DNA from 2 places in the Clostridium sp. AWRP genome. Region 2 is predicted to be linked to the other one. Evidence: predicted binding sites of a transcription regulator. Region 2 holds the regulator's gene; the other holds the start of a gene.

Region 1 (3,444 bases), 1.5 Mb from region 2:
ACTACAGCTACTCCACCTGCAAGTTTTGCAAGTCTTTCTTGAAGTTTTTCTTTATCAAAATCTGAAGTAGTTTCTTCTATTTGAACCTTAATCTGGGATACTCTATCTGCTATAGCTTTTTTATCTCCTCGTCCGTTTACTATAGTAGTATTTTCTTTGTCTATCTTTACAGATTCAGCTCTTCCTAAATCCTCTAATTCAGCTTCTTTTAAGTCTCTTCCTAATTCTTCTGATATTACATGTCCTCCAGTAAGTATTGCTATGTCCTGAAGCATTTCTTTTCTTCTGTCACCAAATCCAGGTGCTTTTACTGCTACACAAGTAAATGTTCCTCTTAACTTATTTACAACTAAAGTTGCTAGTGCTTCTCCTTCTACGTCTTCAGCTATTATAAGTAACTTCTTTCCTTGTTGAACTATTTTCTCAAGTAATGGTAATATGTCTTGAATATTTGATATCTTCTTGTCTGTTATTAATATATATGGATCTTCTATTGCAGCTTCCATTTTTTCTGAATCAGTAACCATATATGGGCTTAAATAGCCTCTATCAAACTGCATACCTTCAACTACGTCTAATTCAGTTCCCATAGTTTTTGATTCTTCAACAGTTATGACACCTTCGTTGCCTACCTTTTCCATTGCATCAGCTATTAATTTACCTATTTCTTCATCAGAAGCTGATATAGCTGCAATTCTTGCTATATCTTCTTTTCCCTTTACAGTTGTTGAAACTTTCTTAATTTCTTCTACGGCTTTGTCTACAGCCATCTTTATACCTTGTCTTATAAGCATTGGATTTGCTCCAGCTGTAACATTTTTTAAGCCTTCTCTTATTATTGCTTGCGCAAGCAAAGTAGCTGTAGTTGTTCCATCTCCTGCTACATCATTTGTCTTTGTAGCAACTTCTTTTACAAGCTGTGCTCCCATATTTTCATATGGATCTTCTAATTCTATTTCCTTTGCTATTGTAACACCATCATTTGTGATAAGTGGTGAACCAAATTTCTTATCAAGTACTACATTTCTTCCCTTAGGTCCAAGTGTAACTTTTACTGCATTTGCTAACTTATTTACGCCTTCTTGCATTGATTTTCTTGCATCTTCACCGAATAAAATACTTTTTGCCATAAAAAACCCTCCTTACAATTAACCGTTATATAAATACTTGTTTTTCTGTTTGAATTAATCAACTACTCAATTATAGCTAATATGTCGTCCTGTTTTAAAATAGTGTACTCTTGTGCGTCTATTTTTACTTCATTTCCAGCATATTTGGAGAATAACACCTTATCTCCTACTTTTACTTCCATTTTAACTTCTTTTCCGTCTACTGTTCCACCAATTCCTACTGCCACAACTTCTGCTTCTTGTGGTTTCTCTTTAGCACTTCCTGGTAAAACAATACCGCTCTTTGTAGTTTCCTCAGCTTCCAATTTTTTAATTACAACTCTGTCTCCAAGTGGTCTAATTTTCATCTAAACCCCTCCTTAAAAATATTTAAATGTATTTAAAATTAATTTTTAGCTTTTATTGTTAGCACTCATTAATTGTGAGTGCTAATACAATTATTATAATAATGAATAATATATATATTTTCAAATTTAAATTTACCAGTTATTAACCTATTTTACAGTAAAAATATTGATTATTCTTTAATTAGATAGCTATTTCGCTTTATTACTATTAATTTCATACATATCTTAATATATAAACTTTTCATATGTAAAACCATATCCATTATTATCTTCCAATTAGGTTTATATATACAAAATATCTAAAATTTATCCGATGACTACCTGCACTAAGAAGCCTGTTAATAAGCATCAGGTGGAGTCAAAACTCCATCTGATGCCAAGAATTCTGTTTATTAAAAAAGCAATAAACAATCCAATTAAAGTTGTTTATCGCTTTCTGAAGTTCTATTTTTCGTTATCTTAGCTATTATTTTTTCTCCTTTTAGCACGCCTATTACAAATAAAAGTGTCATTGTGACTCCTATTAATATAAGAACTATTTTATTTCCAGTATATATTTTTGATCCAAAATATGCTGAAATAATTACTCCAGGCAGCCTTCCTAAAGTTGAATAAAATATAAAATGTTTAAAGCTAATGTTTGATATTCCACATATATAAGCTAGAACATCCTTAGGTATTCCTGGAATTACATATAACAAAAATACTATAAAGTTTATACTTCCTAAGTTCAACATTTTACGAAAAAATTTTAAATCCTTGTCAGATATTATTTTGTTTACAAGCGGCTTTCCATAAATTCTAGATATACTATAAGCTGCTATGCTGCCAAAAGTTATGCCTAAAATTGATATAATACTTCCAAACAATGTTCCATATATATATCCTCCTGCAATTTGAACAATCTCTCCAGGTATAAAAAAAGCAACTACCTGCAAAAATTGAACAAACAAAAATACTACTATCCCATATTTGCCATAGGACATAATCCAATTCTTTATTTTATTTGGATCTCTAAATATATACATGTATTTATTATAATATTCATATGCAATTCCAATTAATATAAACAATATAATTGCTAACACTATATAAGATCTATATTTTTTTAAAATTCTTTTTAATCTTTTCAATCCATACCACCTAATTTAATGTAATTAATATTCATTATGTTCAATTTATTTTGTTATATACTTTAAATCTTATCACAATTTTTTGTATAATTTATTAAACTTTATTTAACAATATCAGTATTCTAACTTAAAAATCAACTTATACGCAGACATATTTTTAAGTTAACACTTAAGAATGAATAGTGAATGTTAATTTTTAATTGCTAAAAATATCCGTAGTATAAGTTGATTCTTGCTTTACAAACCTTATAGTTTATCTCTCTAGATTTACATCTCCAAATTCTTTAAGTTTTTCATTAGAAAGCACAGATTTTTTATCAGATTGTTTACTAAATTTAATCAATTGTCCTCTAGCTTTCATAGAAGAAACCATAGTAGCAGGTCCACCAATACATCCACCTTCACACATCATTCCCTCTATAAAATTACCCGGGAGTCTCCCAATTTTAGCTGAATTCATAGCTTTTTTTATCTCATCTTTTCCACTTACCTTTACAGGCTCAAATTTAATATCTATTTTCTCTTCTCCTATATAATTTTCTATAGCTGCTGTAAGGCCTCCACCTTGTGCAAATCCTCTTCCATACACAGATGCATCGTCTATTGGCACATCTTCACAATTTTCTGGATCAACATCAAAAGCACCAAACAAAGCTGCTATTTCTTCAAAAGTCATAGCATAGTCTACTGCCTCTTTTATTGATTCTATAGTTATCTCTGACTTTTTTGCAGTGCAAGGTCCTACAAAAACTACTACAGCATTTTTATCCTGATTTTTAATTGCCCTTGCTGCTGCAATCATTGGTGAAACCGTACTTGATATTTTTGCTACTT
Region 2 (3,444 bases):
CTTCAGCATCTGCCTTTATTTTTTGAAGTATCATTGCAGATATCTCCTGTGGTGTATAATCTTTTCCATCTATATTTACTTTATGGTTTGTTCCCATTTGTCTTTTTATTGACATTATTGTCTTATCAGGATTTGTTATTGCCTGCCTTTTGGCAACTTGACCTACCAATCTTTCTCCATTTGCCTGAAATGATACTACTGATGGAGTTGTTCTTGCTCCTTCTGAATTTGCTATAACTGCAGGATCTCCACCTTCCATAACTGCAACACATGAATTAGTTGTTCCTAAATCAATACCTATTATTTTTGACATATTAACTTACCTCCTAAATTTAACTGCCTTAAAATTATCTTACATATATTTAATTCAAACAAATTTAATTTGTATGTTTTAAACTTAATTTGCTACTTTAACCATGCTGTATCTGATTATTTTGTCTTCTCTTTTATATCCTTTTTGCAATACTTCTACTATAGAATTTTTATCATATTTATCATCTTCTATATGCATAACTGCATTATGTAGATTTGGATCAAATTCTCCTTCGCAAGGAATTTCCTCTACATTTAATTTTGAAAGGGCATCATTAAATTGTTTCATTGTCATCTCTATACCTTTTTTCAAATCTTCTGCATTTCCTTCTACATTTACTGCCCTTTCCAAATTATCTAATACTGGTAAAACTTCTTTTAATATATCCTTACAAGCATCAGAATAAATATTGTCCTTCTCTTTAACAGTTCTTTTTCTAAAGTTATCATACTCTGCCATAACTCTTGCAAGTCTATCTTTAATAGAATCCAATTCATTTATGACCTTTTTATTTTCATCTTTTAATTTAGAATTTTCTTTTTTCAATTCTCCCATGAAATTTATCTCTTTATCTTCTGTTTCTTCTAATTCCTCTTCTGAATTATCCTCTGTGCTTTCATCTACACTTTCATTATCTTTATCTTTTTTTTCATTTTCTGAATCATTTTCACATTCTTCATTAAGGTCTTTTACATTATCACCTTTATCCTTTAACATTTAAATACTTCCTCCAATCTAACATTTATACCTATTTTACAAAATTTATTCTATTTTTCATCAGAATAGGCATTACTTAAAATATAATTCATTTCCTTTACTACATTTGCAAGTATCGATATGACTTTAGAATAAGGTATCCTTGTAGGTCCTATGACTCCAATTTCACCTATAGGTCTTTCATTCAAACTGTAAACAGCAGATACAACACTGCAATCTTCTGCACCTTCTGTATAATTTTCCTTACCAATTTTTACTGAAATATTTGAATTACTGTTCAGTAAGCTGCTAACTTTATCTTTATTATCCATCATAGATAAAAATTCTCTTGCCTTTTCTATATCCTTATATTCCGGATAATTAAAAATATTTGTAGCCCCCTGGGTATATATATTGGAATTATCTACACTATTTAGACTATCATACAATGCAGAAATTATATTATTGAATATGTCTTCATATCCTTGGAAATCATTTTTTAAATTATTTATAACTTCTAAATTTATCTGTTCAGCACTTAAATTCTTTAATCTGATGTTTAGCATATTACTTAATTTAACAAGAGTATCATCTGAAATAGTTTTTCCTACCTTTATCAAATTGTTCTTTATAATACCACTATCAATTATAAGTACCAATAATATATTGGTGCTTGATTCAATGTTTATTAACTGTACATGCTTTATATAACCCCTTTTAACTGAAGGTGCTCTAACTATAGAAGTAAGTTTGGTGAGCTCCGATAAAAGACAAACAGCCTGCTTTAATATTTTATCCACCTCAAATAAAGCTGCATCTATAATCTGTGATTTTATTATATACATTTCTTCTTGGCTCAAATTGGGTATCTGCATCAATTTGTCAACATACAACCTGTATCCATTATTGGAAGGTATCCTTCCTGAAGAACTGTGAAGTTGTTCTAAATAACCCATTTCCTCCAGATCCGCCATTTCATTTCTTATAGTAGCTGAACTTACACCTAAATTATATTTTTTAGCTATGGTTCTGGATCCAACAGGCTCAGCAGTATTTATATAATCATTTACTATTGCCTGAAGTATTTTTATTTTTCTTTCATCCATTTCCATAATATCACCTCTTTATTAGCACTCATTGTTGTTGAGTGCTAATTGCTATGATTAAAAAATATCACTCATAATTTTTTTTGTCAATACTATATAACTATATTTTAAAGGTAAATAATATGTTTTTTATAATTTAAAATAGAATTCATTGAGGTTTCTCAGATTTACTTAAAATATCTAGCTCACTTGAAATTATGTCAATATAAAATCACACATTACACTGTTAGATACTTCTATTCCTCTTTTGCTTAAGTACAGCATATGTCCCTCTTTTATTAAAATACCCATCTTTATGTACTTTTCAATTACATCCCCATATACAGAATAAATATTCTTGTTAAATCTCCTATAGAAATCTTCTGTAGAAATTCCATCTATTTTTCTAAGACCCATAAATACAAATTCCTCCATACTGTCACAGATAGAATTTTTATGTTTATCTAATCTTAAAAACTGGTTCAAATTTCCCTGTAAAATATATTCTTCTATATTTGGGGTATTTCTATACCTATAACCATCTACATAAGAATGGGCACCTGCCCCACAGCCTATATATTCCTCCATGTTCCAATAAATTAAATTATGTTTGCATTTTCTATCTTTCTTTGAAAAATTGGATATTTCATATTGTTCATATCCTATTTTAGACAAAAAATCAAGTGTGAAATAATACATCTGTCTTTCTTGTTCTTCTCCAGGCAAATTCAAGTTTTTTAATTGATGTGCATTGTAAAATGGAGTACCTTTTTCCACTATAAGACTATAACAAGATATATGTTCTGGATTCAACTTAACTACATTTTGCAATGATTCTTTCCAATCTTCTATTGTCTGACCTGGAAGTCCAAACATAAGATCTATGTTTATATTTGAAAATTTAAATTTTCTTGCCATGTCATATGTCTTTAAAAAATCTTCTAAAGTATGAATTCTTCCTATACATTTAAGTATAGAATTTTGCCAAGCCTGAAGACCTATACTAAGTCTATTTACTCCCAGCTTCCTTAAAACTTTGAATTTGTCTTCTGTAAATGTACCCGGATTACCTTCCACTGTAAATTCTAAATTATCCTCTGCATTTATTTTCTTTAATGCTTCATATATGTTATTCCAGGATTCTAATGATAAATAGGTGGGAGTCCCCCCACCTATAAATATAGTTCTTATTTTTCTATCTCCTATAGATTCTATATCTTTAGCTAGTGCTTTTGTATAACTTACCATAAGTTTTTCTTTCCCACTATAAGATGGGAAATCACAATAAAGGCACTTTTTTTTACAGAATGGTATGTGTATATATAGAGCCACAGCCTTTTTAACATCTAC

What was found. Region 2 encodes HrcA, which represses chaperone genes, less so after heat shock. Its sites were predicted from a motif close to TGTTAGCACTCNNNNNNNNNGAGTGCTAACA; they were not measured.
Region 1: groES (co-chaperone GroES) is a predicted target of HrcA. The motif match lies at 1,534-1,564, and genes of this name have one in related genera.

The regions. Positions count from the first base shown of each region.
Region 1 is NZ_CP029758.2:3,958,066-3,961,509, forward strand. It holds gene groL (chaperonin GroEL) at 1-1,130, opposite strand, end outside; gene groES (co-chaperone GroES) at 1,193-1,477, opposite strand; gene DMR38_RS18520 (TVP38/TMEM64 family protein) at 1,894-2,610, opposite strand; gene DMR38_RS18525 (4Fe-4S dicluster domain-containing protein) at 2,864-3,444, opposite strand, start outside.
Region 2 is NZ_CP029758.2:844,922-848,365, reverse strand. It holds gene dnaK (molecular chaperone DnaK) at 1-313, opposite strand, end outside; gene grpE (nucleotide exchange factor GrpE) at 398-1,030, opposite strand; gene hrcA (heat-inducible transcriptional repressor HrcA) at 1,081-2,121, opposite strand; gene hemW (radical SAM family heme chaperone HemW) at 2,311-3,444, opposite strand, start outside.